DNA from 4 places in the Janthinobacterium sp. GL_088 genome. Region 1 is predicted to be linked to each of the others. Evidence: predicted binding sites of a transcription regulator. Region 1 holds the regulator's gene; each other region holds the start of a gene.
What was found. The regulator FNR, encoded in region 1, switches genes on or off when oxygen is low (the NO sensors DNR and NnrR bind a similar motif). The targets are predictions, from matches to a motif close to TTGATNNNNATCAA.

Region 1 (3,855 bases):
GCGCGGCGAACCACGCGGCGCCATGAGCAAGAAGGCCGGCAACAACGACAAGCTGGGCGATTGCATCGACTGTACCCTGTGCGTGCAGGTGTGTCCGACCGGTATCGATATCCGCAACGGCCTGCAGTATGAATGCATCGGTTGCGCCGCTTGCGTCGATGCCTGCAACAGCGTGATGGACAAGGTTGACCGGCCACGGGGACTGGTACGCTACAGTACCGACCATGCGATGGAAAACAACTTCAATTCGAAGCAGATACGCCAGCGCGCCATGCGCCCGCGCGTCCTGATCTACACTTCCATCCTGGCCCTGATCATCATCGCCGTATGTACGTCGCTGGCCCTGCGCACGCCCCTGAAAATGGACGTGATCCGCGACCGCGGTTCGATGGGACGCGAAGTGGAAGACGGCATGATTGAAAACGTCTACCGTCTGCAGATCATGAACACGTCGGAGCAAACCCAGCATTTCAAGATCAGCGCTTCCGGCTTGCCGGGCCTGACCTTGCTGACGCGCGAAGAAGTGACCTTGCAGCCGACGGAAACGCTGGGTTGGCCGATCCGTCTGCGCGTGCCGCACGGCGTGGGAGAGAAGGGTTCGAACAAGATTGCGATCGAATTGCACTCGCTGGACGACCCGTCGCTGCATGTGCGTGAAAGCGCGGTATTCATCGTGCCACGTTAACAAGGAAAGGCGGACGGGGACCGGGTGCCCTCGCCGCCGCCACGAAGTTGCAGGAAGGCCGGTCCCCATGCGGGGACTGGCTGATTAAACAGGAGAAATATCATGTCCGACAGTCTGAAACTGCAAGCCCCCGTTGCACCGTGGTACAAGCATCGCTGGCCATGGCTGCTGATGATCGGCCCCGGCCTGTCCGTGGTCGTCGGCAGCTTCATGGGCTATATCGCGTTTACGCAGCCCGATGCGCTGGTGGTGGGCGATTATTACAAGCAGGGCAAGGCGATCAACCAGGATTTGAAGCGCGACACGATCGCCAGCGACCTGGCCATGGATACGAGCCTGTCGTATGACGTGGCGCAAGCACGCCTGACCGGTTCCGTGCACAGCTTCGGCAAGGCTTACCAGGGTCCGCTGCAGCTGCACCTGGCGCATGCGACCCTGCCGGAAAAGGATATCAAGGTGCTGGTGCAGCCCGATGCGGCCGGCAATTTTTCCGTGGCGCTGCCGATGCTCGAGCGCAGCCGCTGGCAAGTGCTGGTGGAAAACGACAAACGCGAGTGGCGCCTGTCCGGCATCTGGACCTGGCCGCTGCAACGCAGCATCGCGCTGCATGCGGACGAAGAGCTGTAAGCCTTATTTGCAGATGTCGGTTCCGGCCGTAATGGCCTTCAGCTTGGCCGGCTGCAATATCTCGATCTCGCGGTTCGACACGCGCAGCCAGCCTTCCTTCTTGAATTTGGATAGCAGGCGGCTGACGCTCTCGATGGTCAGGCCCAGGTAGTTGCCGATTTCCTCGCGCGACATGCGCAGCTGGAAATTGCTGCCCGAATAGCCGCGCGCTTCATAGCGCGACGCCAGGTTGACGATGAAGGCGGCAAACCGCTGCGTCGCCTGCATATTGCCCAGCAACAGCATCACGCTTTGCTCGCGCGTGATTTCCTGGCTCATCATGCGGTGGAAATGGCGCAGCAGGGTCGGCATATTGCCCAGCAATTGTTCCAGGCTGGAAAACGGGATTTCACACACTTCGCTGTCTTCCAGCGCCACTGCATTACAGTGGTGGCGGTCGGCGCTGATGGCATCCATGCCCAGCAGTTCGCCCGCCATCTGAAAACCCGTCACCTGCTCTTCGCCACCGGGATTGATCTGGTACGTCTTGAAGTGCCCCAGGCGGATCGCATACAGGTTCTGGAACGAGTCACCGATGCGGAACAGCGAGGCGCCGCGCACGATCTTGCGGCGGCGGCCGATGATCTGGTCCAGCCTGTCCATGTCGCCCACATCGAGGCCCATCGGCAGGCACAATTGATGCATGCTGCAGGTCGAGCATCGCGCACGCAACGCCTCCACGTTCACGGTGGGCAAGGTGGGAGTGAGTAGCGCTTCAGTCATGTCGGTACCTTTTAGAAAATGCAACAACAAGTTTACTGCATACAGCTGCATACAGGGTTGCCGTATGCCAATTTCACCGTAATTTCGGCGAATAAACGACGTCCAGCCTTTAATTATATGGCAACATCGTCAAAAGCCCGTACGGGGCGGGCAATTTGCGCGGTGGCGCTTGCCAAGCTGGTGTATTGATAGGAAAATTCCTGACAGCATTATCTGCCGCCTGTGCCGCCCGGTACTGAAAAGGAAATCATGAAGCCTCTCGGCATCAAAGCAAAAGTCGCGCTGGCCACCAGCCTGACCTCGATCGCCATGATCGCGCTGGTCACCATGATCCAGGTGCAGCACATGCGCGACGACTTCACCCGAGTACTGCTGAGCCAGCAATCGTCCCTGATCACCCGCACCGCTGCCGAGCTCGACGACAAGCTGGGCATGCTGCTGCAGATCGTCACCCTGACGGCCCGGCAACAGCCGCCGGAATTGATCGCCCGGCCCGTCCAATTGCGCGAATACTATTCGCGCCGCTCGATGCTGGTGCTGTTCGATGACGTGCTGGTGCTCGACGCGCAGGGCGCCATCGTGGCCGACATGCCGGAAGTGGCGGGGCGCGCCGGCATCAACGTTGCCGAGCGCGAGTATTTCCAGACCGTCCTGCGCACGCGCCAGCCCATGATCACCGAACCGATGCTTGGTAAATCGAGCGGCATGCCCATCGTGCAGATGGTGGCGCCCGTGCTGGCCGCCGATGGCCGGGTGGCCGGCGTGGTGATCGGCGTGCTGCGCCTGTACAAGGACAACCTGCTGGGCCGCCTGCGCTCGGAAAAGATCGGCAAGAGCGGCTATTATTTCATCCTCACGCGCGGCGCCGTGCCGCGCTATGTGCTGCACCCCGATACGAGCCGCTTGCTGCAACCGCGCAAGCCGAACGCCAACCTGACGACGACCCAGTTGCTGAAGGAAGATGGCGAAGGCAGCATGGTCAGCACCAACAGCCGGGGCATCACGGCCGTCAACAGCTTCAAGCGCCTGAAATCCGTGAACTGGCTGCTGGCCGCCTCGCTGCCCGTCGAGGATGCCTTCGAACCGTTCGATGGCGTGCTGTACCGGCTGGTGCTGTGGAGCATCCTCGCTTCGCTGCTGGCCGCTGCCGTTCTGGGCTGGGTCACCGTGCGCCTGCTGTCGCCGCTGGTGCGCCTGCGCAACACCTTGCTGGCCCTGCGCACCAGCGGCAGCCGCTTCACCCCCGTGCCGGTACGGCAGCGCGACGAGATCGGCGAACTGACGGAAGCGTTCAACGGCCTGATGAGCGAACGCGACCGCCTGCAGCAGGAACTCGAAGCGCGCGCGGCGGAGCTGGAACAGGAACGCGACCGCGCCGAAGCGGCCAACCGCGCGAAGAGCGATTTCGTGGCCAACATGAGCCATGAAATCCGCACGCCCCTCAATGCCGTGCTGGGCATGGTGTATTTGCTGGGCAATACCAGGCTCGACACGGAACAGCGCAAGTATCTGACCATGGTGCGCGTGGCGGGCCAGTCGCTGCTGGGTATCCTCAACGACGTGCTCGACTATTCGAAGATCGAGGCGCGCCGCATGGAATTGTCGCCTGTCGAATTCGACCTCGACGAAGTCATGAATACCCTGGCCACGACGATGACGATGAATGCGGGCGAAAAGGAACTGGAACTGGCCATCGCCGTCGAACCCGACGTACCGCGGCGCCTCGTCGGCGACGCTCAGCGCCTGCAGCAAATCCTCGTCAACCTCGCCGGCAACGCCAT
Region 2 (3,855 bases), 760 kb from region 1:
CGCGCACGATGCCCAGGTCCACCACCGAAATGACGGGGATTTCCGGGTCCGGCACGTCACCGAGCCAGGCCCAGACCTGGGCGGCGTCCAGCGCCGCGGCGCCAGCGACCATGTTCATTACCACTCCGCCCCGGGATAGGCGCGCTGCAGGAACTGCATCTCGGCCAGGATAAAACCCAGGTGCTCCGTGTGCGTGCCCTGCTTGCCGCCCTTTTGCATCCAGGCGTCGGGCGCCGGCATGACAAGCGTCGCTTCGGCGAAGATCTCGGCCACGTGTTCGAGGAAAGCCCGGCGCAGCACGTCCGATGGCGGCGCGATGCCGACGGCGACCATGGCCTGGTCGACGGCGTCGTACTTGAACATCTCGCCCGTGTACATCCACAGCTGGTCGGCGGCAGCCTGCGTCTTGGCGTGGCTGTCCGCCGTGCCGTCGCCGAGGCGCACAACAAGATCGCCGCTGCGGCGCAAATGATAGGTGACTTCCTTGATCGACTTTTGCGCCACTTCGACGATGCGCGCATCCGTCGATTTCGTCAGTTCCAGCAGCTGGAAATAGTGCCAGCTGTCGAAGAAGAACTGGCGCATCATCGTGTCGGCGTAATTGCCGTTCGGCTGTTCGAGCAGCAGGCAGTTCTTGAAATCGTGGGCGTCGCGTAAAAAAGCGATGTCGTCCTCGTCGCGGCCCGCGTTTTCCAGTTCGGCCGCGTAGCTGAACCACAAACGCGTCTGGCCCAGCAGATCCAGCGCCACGTTGGTCAGCGCCATGTCTTCTTCCAGCGCAGGACCCTTGCCGCACAGCTGCGACAGCTGCTGGCTGAGGATCAGGGCATTGTCGCCCAGGCGCAAAAGGTAGTTGACCTTATCATCCATTGCAAGCGCTCCCATCACAGGTTCTTGACTTCTTCCGGCATCGGGAAGAAGGTGGGATGGCGGTACACCTTGCTGTTCGACGGTTCGAACAGGGCGCCCTTGTCGCCGGGGCTGCTGGCGACGATATCGGCCGCGCGCACCACCCAGATGCTCACGCCTTCATTGCGGCGCGTGTAGACGTCGCGCGCATGGTTGACCGCCATGGTGGCGTCGGAAGCGTGCAGGCTGCCCACATGCTTGTGCGCCAGGCCGTGCTGGCTGCGGATGAAAACTTCCCACAATGGCCATTCTTTGCTCATGTTGCTATCCCCTATCTGTCTTATGTATTTACGCTGCCGCTTTGTTAGCAGCTTGCTTGTCTGCATACGCGACCAAGGCATCGCGGAACCATTCACCGTCTTCATACGCTTTCACGCGCGTTTGCAGGCGTTCGCGGTTGCACGGGCCATTGCCCTTCAGGACATTGTTGAACTCGGACCAGTCGATCTCGCCGAACTCATAGTGGCCCGTTTCCGCATTGAACTTCAGGTCGGGATCGGGCACGGCCAGGCCCAGGTATTCAATCTGCGGCACGGTCTGGTCGACCATGCGCTGGCGCAATTCGTCGTTCGAGAACAGCTTGATGCGCCATTGCGCCGATTGGGCGCTGTTGACGGAAGCGGCGTCGGACGGACCGAACATCATCAGCGAAGGCCACCACCAGCGGTTCAAGGCATCCTGCGCCATGGCTTTTTGCTCGGGCGTTCCCTTGCAGAGCGACATCATGATGTCGTAGCCCTGGCGCGCATGGAACGATTCTTCCTTGCAGACGCGGATCATGGCGCGCGCATACGGACCGTAGGAACAACGGCACAGGGGAATCTGGTTGATGATGGCGGAACCGTCGACCAGCCAGCCGATGGCGCCCATGTCCGCCCACGACAGGGTTGGATAATTAAAGATGCTGGAATACTTGGCTTTGCCCGAGTGTAAGGCGGCCAGCAAGTCATCGCGCGATACGCCCAGGGTTTCTGCGGCGCTATACAGGTACAGGCCATGGCCCGCTTCATCCTGGATCTTGGCCAGCAGGATCGATTTGCGTTTCAGGGTAGGCGCGCGCGTGACCCAGTTACCTTCAGGCAATTGGCCGACGATTTCCGAGTGCGCGTGCTGCGAAATCTGGCGGATCAGGGTCTTGCGATAGGCGTCCGGCATCCAGTCCTTGGCCTCGATCTTGATGCCTTCGTCGATGCGCGCCTGGAAAGCGCGTTCTTCCTGGCCCATGTCGTCGAGGGAACGGACGTTCTTGAGGCCGGTTTCAACCATTTGTGCGTACATGATCTGTCTCCCATGTCTTTGATTTTGCGCAGCAACGCGGTGCGATGAACAGATAATACGATACAAAAAACGATTTGCATACACTTGATATGAATCATTTTAAAAATTCGTATCTTGTGCAGCTTTTTTGTGCGTATGATATTGCTGATGAGAAAACACCACGAAGCGCCACCAGCGCTTCCGGCAAATTATTGCCGCGCTACCCGCGCAGCCAAGTAAACTGCTGCTTTTATTGAACCGACCGCAACACGGCCAGACCGGAACCACATGAAGAACACCCGCTGCACGGCATGGATAGCCGATTTCCTGGAAAGCGACCCACCGCGCTCGAAGTCCCTGGTGATGACCATCTTTGGCGACGCCATCGTGCCGCGCGGCGGCGCCATCTGGCTGGGCAGCCTGATCGAACTGCTGGCGCCATTCGGCGTCAATGACCGTTTGTTGCGCACCAGCGTGTTCCGCCTGGCGCAGGAAGGCTGGCTCAGCTCGCAGCGCGACGGCCGCCGCAGCGCCTATACGATACGCCCGGAGGCGCTGGCCCGCTTCGAACGTGCCTATCGCCGCATCTATGCGCCGCTGGTCGTGCACTGGGATGGCAGCTGGACCCTGGTGATCGGGCCGGCCGGTAGCATCGGCGCCGCCGAGCGGGGGGCGCTGCGCAAGGAATTATTATGGGCCGGCTATGGTTTGATCTCTCCCGGCATCTTTGGCCATCCGGCCAGCAATACGGAGGCGCTGGAAGATATCCTCGTGCGCAACGAGGTGCAGGGCAAGTTGTATGTCTGCCACACAACAGAGTTGCCGGGTGTCAGCACGCGCCCGCTGCGCGACATGGTGGGCGACTGCTGGGACTTGTCGGAAGTGATGGCCGGCTACGAAAAATTCATCGCCAGCTTCCAGCCCCTGCTGACCCTGCTGCAAGAGGCGCCCGTGTTCGATGCCGAGCAAGCCTTCGTCATCCGCTCGCTGCTGACGCACGCCTACCGACGCGTGCAATTGCATGACCCGCAACTGCCCGTCGAACTGCTGCCCGAACCGTGGCCCGGCACGCAAGCCTACGCATTGGCGCGCGACCTGTACCGCATCACGTATGCGGCCGCCGAGGAACATATCCTGGCCACCCTGCGGCGCGAGGATGAGCAGGCGGCATCTGTCGAGCCGTGGTTCTACGAACGATTTGGCGGTCTGACTACTTGAACGTCTGAAAAATGTTCAGGGCCAGGCGCGTGGCCGCAGGCAGTACGACTAGTACGCCAAGGCAACGCAACGCCGCCATGGACATTTTCTCAGGCGTTCACTGTTTTACCACCACCTGCTTGGCACCAGCCAGCAAATCCTGCCCCAGCTTTTCCAGCGCATTGGCCTGCACCAGCATGGTGTCGAGGATGGCGACGTTGAAAGTGAATTCGGCTGGCGTCGTATAGCCGGGGAAACGTATGATGCGCAGCAATTCCTGCAAGGTCGTGCCCTTGCCCAGGTGCGCCAGCGCATCGCTGAGGGCGCTGACTTTCTTTTCCAGTTCGCGTATGTGTTTGCCGTTGTCGTCCATGATGCTCTCCTCATGTTGGAGCTATCACGTTAGCAAAGCATGTCCCGCGTCGTTTGCGCCAGCACAAAGACGCCGCTAAAACGGGTATCATCGCGCCATTGCACACGATGCAAAACCCA
Region 3 (3,855 bases), 1.3 Mb from region 1:
AAAGTATGGCTATGACATCGCCGCGCGCCCGCTGATCGCCGAAGCGCTGGTGCTGTCGCGCGATTCCGGCCAGATCAGCAATTCCGGCGTGCCCGTGCCGATGGACGGCCGGCCCCAATTGACGGGCATGGCCATGCGCATGCCCGTGTACCGCTTCGGCATGCCGGTCGATACGCTGGAGCAAAGGCGCGCGGCTTACCAGGGTTCCGTCGGCATCGGCTACGACTTGGTGACGATGATGCGCAGCGCGCTGGCCGACATGCCGGTACGCAACGTCCGCTTGACCCTGTTCGATATCGGCCCGCAGGCGCTTGAACAGCCGGACTTGCCGCTGCAGCTGCCGCACGACATGCGTCCCATCTTCGACAGCACGGCGGCGGGCATGCATGCGCCATGGTGGCAGCCCGGCAATTCGGGCCGCTACCTGAGCAGCACGTTGCTGATCGAGCACAATGGCCGCGCCTGGCAAGCGCTGTTCAGCGTGCGCAAGAGCGACCTGTATTCACGCTTCGACGTCTTCCTGCCGTGGCTGGCCCTGCTGATCGGCTTTGCCAGCACCATGCTGCTGTATGTACTGTTCCACACCCTGGCGTCGTCGCGCCGGCGCGCCATCCAGATGGCGACGGGCATGACGGAGGAATTGCGCGCCAGCCAGATCCGATTGCAACTGTCGCACCAAAAACTGCGCCGCCTGGCGGCGCATGCCGACCAGATCAAGGAAGAAGAGCGCAAGCGCATCGCGCGCGAAATCCACGACGACCTGGGACAGAACCTGCTGGTCTTGCGCATCGATGCCGACATGCTGGCCTCGCGCACGCAGCGCCGCCACCCGCGCCTGAACGCCCGCGCCCGCTCGACTCTGGAGCAGATCGACGCCACCATCAAGAGCGTGCGGCAGATCATCAACGACTTGCGCCCTACCGTGCTGGACCTGGGCGTGAATGCGGCCGTCGAATGGCAGGTGGCGCAGTTTCGCCAGCGCACGGGCATTGCCTGCGAAGTGAGCGAAAGCCATGACGACATTTGCCTCAGCGACCAATGCGCGACGGCCCTGTTCCGCATCCTGCAAGAGTCGCTCAGCAATATTTCCCAGCATGCGAATGCCAGCCGCGTGCAAGTCAAGCTGGAAAAATGCCACGATACGGTGTCGATGAGCATCAGCGACAACGGCGTGGGCGCGGCCATCGACGGGCGCAACAAGCTGGGCTCGTTTGGCCTGGTGGGCATCGAGGAACGCATCAAATTGCTGGGCGGCACTTTTTACATCGAAAGCAGCCCCGGCGCCGGCATGAGCGTACACGTCAGCGTGCCGCTGGGCGCGGACGCCACCGCCTTTCCCTACCAGGAAGAAAGCCGGGCCAGCGGGTGACAGCCGCGCGCCCGCACGAAGCAAGCTCAGCTTGCATATTTCGTAATTAGATGCAATATTGATGTAGAACAACTCAGCGCCCGCCCGCCATGGGCCAGGCATTCCTCGACTACTTGCCAGGAGTACACACGCACCGCTTTTCCTTGTTACACCGCAGTTCCCACAACGCTCTTTACCAAAGGACATTCATGGATACGAACGACAGTTTCAAAGCAATTGCCGATTTGAATTTGGACGCGATCAAGGTCAAACTGATGCACCGGGAGTCAGGCGAAGGATGGAGTCTGGAGAAGGCGAATGCAGTGGAATTCGAATACCGCCGCTTCCTGATCCTGATGAAACAGTTTCCGGAAGAAGAAACGGCGCCTTTGATGGACGTCGACACCTTCTGGCACTACCACATCCTCGACACCCTGAAATATGCGGCAGACTGCGAACAGGTGTTCGGTTACTTCCTTCATCACTTCCCCTACATCGGCTTGCGCGGCGAAGATGACGAAGCGGCGCACCATCGCGTGGGCGAGCGCATGAAGCAGTTGTATGAACAAACGTTCGGGGAAGATTATATCCGCGCAGAAACGGCATATTCGGGGCGCGCCGTACAAGCGGCGTATTCGGGGCGCGCCGTACAGGCGGCGTATTCAGGACGGGCAGTGCAAGCTGCGTATTCAGGACGGGCTGTCCAAACAGCATTTTCCAGTGCAGCGGTACAGGCGACGGCTTACTCGGGCCGGGCCGTTCAGACGGCGTTTTCCAGTGCGGCGGTGCAGGCGACGGCGTATTCGGGCCGCGCGACCGGGGCTGCCAACACCGCATTTTCCAGCGCCCCTGCCTCACTGGCCGCGGCGGTGGTCAAGTCGTCTTCGACTGGCCTGGAAATGGGGCGCTTCTATGTCGATCGTCCGGTGCTGAACCGCGACCCGCAATAGAAAAGCGGAAAACAGATGTGGCTGCCGCACGCGGCAAGCCTGGCTTACCCAGACGGCACCTCTCAGCTTGCCGTCTGTCAGGCGCTCTTAGGCAGCCATCAACTCGCGCAGTTCGCGAATGCTGAAATCGCTGATTTCATGCATGCGGATGAGGATCGTGGCGCCGATCGGCAAGGTATTGTGACGAATCTTGCTGATGACCGGTGGCGCCACTTCCAGGGCTCGCGACAAGGCGGCATCGTTTTTCAGTTGCAGCTTGTCGATGATCGCATCGAGGACGCGATTCGGGTTGTAGGTAGGCAAAGAGGTAATTTGTTTGAGAGACATGATCGAAAATCCGTACTTGTTGTATTAGAGCAAAAAGAAACCGAATGTCTCTTCTGCAATAATTCAGGGTAAACACACTAAAAAGCGCCATCACTTATGCGGCTTTTACGCCGCAAACAATATAATACACGCTATTGTTGATTTTTGCGTAACTTAAAGCAAAATTGTGATAATTGAAGAGAATTGACGCACTTGGAATGTGCTAGAGGATAACTCAAATCGGAAAAATTTGCTGCAAGTCATCAATTTTTACGATGAGCAACACCGCTATGCATGAGCCAGACTATGGCCATGAGGGTGCTGAGGCGGGCCATTTCCGCAGATAAATGCCAGCCTTGCGCGGCCACGCCGGCCGGGGTGGCAAGCGGGCAAGTGCCCGGGAGGGCATCTACGCGGCACCAGGCCAGTTGCCGGCGGATTTCATCGGGCGGCGGCGGCTGCAGCAGCGCGCGTTCGCGCCGGCGCATGTAGGCGCGTACCTGTTCCTTGCTGGGGTGATTCGTAGCTCGCATGGCTTGCTCCTGCTGACGGGAAACAGCGTCACGCTGTTCAGAGCCCGCCACAAGAGCCCAGACGCGTGACGACATTGCTCACCATATCGCCAGCGCGCCATGACGCGTTTGCGCTGCGTCAAAGGCACGGCCCCGGCGTTGCGCCGAAGCCCGTACTGCGCCATGACTCCAGCGGCCTGGCTTTCGTCCTTATTTCTTTTGCTGGCGCACGCGCTGCTGCTGTTTTTCCTGCGTTTGCTGGCGATTCTGTTTGCGCTCGAACAGGGTGACCGCATCTTTCTTGGCTTGCTCGGCGGTACGCATTTCCTCATGCGCATCGTGCGGGACAAAAAATTCGGCGTCCTGCGCCGCCACGACCAGCTTGATGGCGGCCTCGTCGTCGAGGTCGTACAGTTCCGTCAGGACGGTGGTGACCTCGTCCAGGTATTCTTCGTAAGTGAGGGTGCTCATGCTGTAGTCCTTAAGTGAGTGGCGCAACGCGGGAACGGCGCGCTGCGCGCCGGCCCAGCAAAGTGCGCAGATAACCGGCCATTTTACCCGATGCCGGCGCCATCGGCAGACAGCACCTGCAAGGCATCGGCCACGCGCGCGTAGCGCAGACGCACGCCCAGCTCGCGCTTGAGGCGCGTATTGTGCAGGCGGCGCGATTCGGACATGAACGACAACAGCATCGGCGTGACCACTTGCTGCAACTCGGCACGCGGCAGGCGCGGCGGGC
Region 4 (3,855 bases), 2.3 Mb from region 1:
GCCCAGGCGCGCGCAGTTGATCGTCACCACGCCCAGGGAACCGGTCTGCTCGGCGGAACCGAACAGGCCATTGCCCCTTTTGAGCAGTTCGCGCAAGTCCAGCTGCAAGCGGCAGCACATGGAGCGGATCATGTTCGGCTTGAGTTCCGAATTGATGAAGTTCTGGAAGTAGGGCAGGCCGTAGCGGGCCGTCATCTCGAACAGGCGTTCCGCGTTTTCGCTATGCCAGTCGAAATTCTCGGTGATGTTATAGGTGGGGATGGGGAAGGTAAACACGCGTCCCTTGGCGTCGCCCGCCATCATGATCTCGATGTAGGCGCGGTTGATCATGTCCATCTCCGCCTGCAGCTCGCCATAGCTGAAGTCCATCTCCTGGCCGGCGATGACGGGAATCTGTTCGCGCAGGTCGTCCGGGCAGACCCAGTCGAACGTGAGGTTGGTGAATGGCGTTTGCGTGCCCCAGCGCGATGGCACGTTGAGGTTGAAGATCAGCTCCTGCATGTACTGGCGCACGTCTTCGTAGCGCAGGCTGTCCTTGCGGATGTAGGGCGCCATGTAGGTGTCGAAGGAGCTGAACGCCTGCGCGCCGGCCCACTCGTTTTGCAAGGTGCCGAGGAAATTGACGATCTGGCCGATGGCGCTCGACATGTGTTTCGGCGGGCCCGATTCGATCTTGCCCGGCACGCCATTCAAGCCTTCGTGCAGCAGGGTGCGCAGCGACCAGCCGGCGCAATAGCCGGCCAGCATGTCGAGGTCGTGGATGTGCAGCGCCGCTTCGCGGTGCGCCGCGCCCACTTCCGGCGGATACACCTGGTCCAGCCAGTAGTTGGCGATGACCTTGCCCGACACGTTGAGTATCAGGCCACCCAGCGAGTAGCCCTGGTTGGCATTGGCGTTGACACGCCAGTCGCGCCGGTCCAGGTATTCATTGATGGACGCGGCGACATCGACCTGGCCGCGTGTGGGGGAAACTGCATTTGTCGTCATGAAACCTCCAATAAACACAACATGCGGTGTTTTTATGGAGATTAATCACTAAATATAGTGGCGTCAAAGGGTGCGTGCAGTTGCGTGACGAATCCTTGATGCAGGTGAAAAAACCACCTCAACCGGTTTTGTTCCAGCGCGTTTCGCGCAGGATCAGCCAGCTCACGCAAAAGAACGCGACGCCGCAGGCGGCGATGCTGGCGACGGAGGCGGGCAGCACGTGCGCCCAGATTTCCAGCGGCGAGTAGGTGCTCCAGCTGGCCACGCGTGCGTCGAACGTCACGTAGTTCGCCAGCAGCCAGTAGACGGCCAGCAGGCCCGTGCAGATGGCGGCCTGACGCAGCAGCGGCAGTTGGCGGCGCGCGAACACGGCCAGCAGGAACAGCAGCAGCACGCCCGGATACGCGCCCAGTACTTCCGGCGACAGGACGGAGATGGTCTCTGCGTCATAGCCATCGGCCGGGCCGGCCCACTGCACTTGCAGCGCGGTGAGGAACAGGGTGAGCAGGAAAATCAGCAGCGGTTTGCGGGTCATGGCGGGCAATCGAAGAGGGAGAAAAGTGGGGCATTTTACAGCCAGGTCAAGCAAGTTGAACGCGCGCCAGCCATGCATGCATTCCTTCACCTGCGTCAAGGACTGGGCGGCATGGGCGGGGCTATAGTCTGCACCCTGAGCCGATACAGGACTGTGAATATCATGATGCTTGATTCAACCACCGCCACCCGCGTGGCCGGACCGCTGGAACTGGTCTGCCCCGCCGGCAGCCTGCCTGCCTTGAAAGCGGCCGTCGACAATGGCGCCGACACCGTCTACCTGGGCTTTCGCGATGCCACCAATGCGCGCAATTTCGCCGGCCTCAATTTCGACGAGAAGGCCATCGCCGAGGGCGTGCGCTACGCCCATCAATATGGACGCAAGGTGCTGCTGGCGCTGAACACCTATCCGCAGCCGCACAACTGGGCCGTGTGGCGCAGCGCCATCGACCGCGCCGCGCAAGCCGGCATCGACGCCATGATCGTGGCCGATCCTGGCCTGATGGCGTATGCGGCCCAGCACCACCCGCAGCTGCGCCTGCACCTGTCCGTGCAGGGCTCGGCCACCAACTACGAAGCCATCAATTTTTACCATGAACACTTCGGCATCGCCCGCGCCGTGCTGCCGCGCGTGCTGTCGATGGCGCAGGTCGAGCAATTGATCGCCAAGACGGAAGTCGAGATCGAGGTTTTCGGCTTCGGCAGCCTGTGCGTGATGGTCGAAGGGCGCTGCGCGCTGTCGTCGTATGCGACGGGCGAGGCGCCGAACACGCACGGCGTGTGCTCGCCGGCGAAATCCGTGCGCTGGCTGGAAACGCCGAAGGGCCTGGAATCGCGCCTGAACGGCGTGTTGATCGACCGCTATGCGCCCGGTGAAAACGCCAGCTATCCCACCCTGTGCAAGGGGCGTTTCGAAGTCAATGACGAAGAGTATTACGCCATCGAGGAACCGGCCAGCCTGAACACGCTGGCGCTGCTGCCGCAGCTGATCGCCATGGGCGTGCGCGCCGTGAAAATCGAAGGACGCCAGCGCAGTCCCGCCTATGTGGCGCAGGTGACGCGCGTGTGGCGCGAAGCGATCGACGCCTGCCGCGAAGGTAATGCGCGCTACGCTGTCAAGCCGGGCTGGATGGCGGCCATGGACAAGCTGGCCGAGGGTCAGCAGCACACCTTGGGTGCCTACCACCGCTCTTGGAAATAGCAAAACCTACTGCGCGTTCCGGGGCGTGGCCTGCGATGCTCGCTGTGCTCTAGCACAGCTGCGCTTCTCGGCCTCGCCGCGAACCGCTCGCTACGGTTTTGTAAACTAAAAAAATGGAAAAGACATGTTAAAACTCTCTTTGGGCCCCTTGCTGTACTACTGGCCGCGCGCCACCGTTTTCGAGTTTTACCAGCAGATCGCCGGCACCGCCGTCGATATCGTGTACCTGGGCGAAACCGTCTGCTCGCGCCGGCATGAGGTACGCCTGGCCGACTGGCTCGATATCGCCGACATGCTGGCCGCCGCCGGCAAGGAAGTGGTGCTGTCGACGCAGGCGCTGATCGAGGCGGGCGCGGAACTGGCGACCCTGCGCCGCATCACGGGCAATGGCCGCTACGGCGTCGAGGCCAACGACATGGGCGCCGTGCACTGCATGGAAAAGGGCGCGTCCTTCGTCGCCGGTCCCCATTTGAACCTGTTCAACGGCCCCAGCCTGCAATTGCTGGCGCGCCTGGGCGCGCGGCGCTGGGTGATGCCGTTGGAAATGGGGCAGACGGCGCTGGCCGAGATGCAGCGCCAGAAACCGGAAGGGCTGGAGACGGAAGTGTTCGCCTACGGCCGCATGCCGCTGGCGTTTTCCGCGCGCTGCTTCACGGCGCGCAACCGCAATCTGCCGAAGGACGATTGTGGCTACAGCTGCCTGGAAGAGCCGGACGGCCTGCTGCTGCGCACGCGCGATGAAGTGCCGTTCCTCGTGTTGAACGGCACGCAGACGCAGTCGGCGCTGGTCTACAACCTGGTGCGCGAACTCGACGCCATGCGCGACATGGGCGTGGCGGTGGCGCGCATCAGCCCGCAGGCCATGCATACGGAACAGGTGATCGCCATCTTTGACCGCGCCCGCCGCGGCCAGGTCAGCGGGATCGGCGCCCAGGCCCAGCTGGCGGCCTGCCAGCCGGCCGGCGCCTGTGACGGCTACTGGCACGGCCAGCCCGGCATGGAACAGCACGCCGCCCATTGAACGCCTCGAAAGGAAGCACCATGCAAGATCAACTGGAAAGATTGCCCGTCCCGGCCAAGCCGAGTATGAGCAAGCCCGCCGTGTCGTACTGGCTGCCCGAACCGCTGGCCGA

Region 2: the regulator FNR is predicted to act here: its motif matches at 2,272-2,285, upstream of paaA (1,2-phenylacetyl-CoA epoxidase subunit PaaA).
Region 3: the regulator FNR is predicted to act here: its motif matches at 1,428-1,441, upstream of AC3IQ7_RS07140 (glycine-rich domain-containing protein).
Region 4: the regulator FNR is predicted to act here: its motif matches at 1,608-1,621, upstream of ubiU (ubiquinone anaerobic biosynthesis protein UbiU).

The regions. Positions count from the first base shown of each region.
Region 1 is NZ_CM174453.1:280,439-284,293, forward strand. Features, by position in the region: gene ccoG (cytochrome c oxidase accessory protein CcoG) at 1-685, shown strand, start outside; gene AC3IQ7_RS01185 (FixH family protein) at 788-1,312, shown strand; gene fnr (fumarate/nitrate reduction transcriptional regulator Fnr) at 1,316-2,074, opposite strand; gene AC3IQ7_RS01195 (hybrid sensor histidine kinase/response regulator) at 2,324-3,855, shown strand, end outside.
Region 2 is NZ_CM174453.1:5,992,080-5,995,934, forward strand. Features, by position in the region: gene paaD (1,2-phenylacetyl-CoA epoxidase subunit PaaD) at 1-112, opposite strand, end outside; gene paaC (1,2-phenylacetyl-CoA epoxidase subunit PaaC) at 118-885, opposite strand; gene paaB (1,2-phenylacetyl-CoA epoxidase subunit PaaB) at 885-1,169, opposite strand; gene paaA (1,2-phenylacetyl-CoA epoxidase subunit PaaA) at 1,198-2,187, opposite strand; gene paaX (phenylacetic acid degradation operon negative regulatory protein PaaX) at 2,455-3,384, shown strand; gene AC3IQ7_RS26770 (hypothetical protein) at 3,482-3,736, opposite strand.
Region 3 is NZ_CM174453.1:1,599,356-1,603,210, reverse strand. Features, by position in the region: gene AC3IQ7_RS07145 (CHASE domain-containing protein) at 1-1,369, shown strand, start outside; gene AC3IQ7_RS07140 (glycine-rich domain-containing protein) at 1,558-2,298, shown strand; gene AC3IQ7_RS07135 (hypothetical protein) at 2,386-2,625, opposite strand; gene AC3IQ7_RS07130 (hypothetical protein) at 2,868-3,137, opposite strand; gene AC3IQ7_RS07125 (hypothetical protein) at 3,327-3,587, opposite strand; gene AC3IQ7_RS07120 (SDR family oxidoreductase) at 3,671-3,855, opposite strand, start outside.
Region 4 is NZ_CM174453.1:2,615,905-2,619,759, forward strand. Features, by position in the region: gene AC3IQ7_RS11950 (ribonucleoside triphosphate reductase) at 1-987, opposite strand, end outside; gene AC3IQ7_RS11955 (hypothetical protein) at 1,106-1,522, opposite strand; gene ubiU (ubiquinone anaerobic biosynthesis protein UbiU) at 1,685-2,722, shown strand; gene ubiV (ubiquinone anaerobic biosynthesis protein UbiV) at 2,847-3,743, shown strand; gene ubiT (ubiquinone anaerobic biosynthesis accessory factor UbiT) at 3,764-3,855, shown strand, end outside.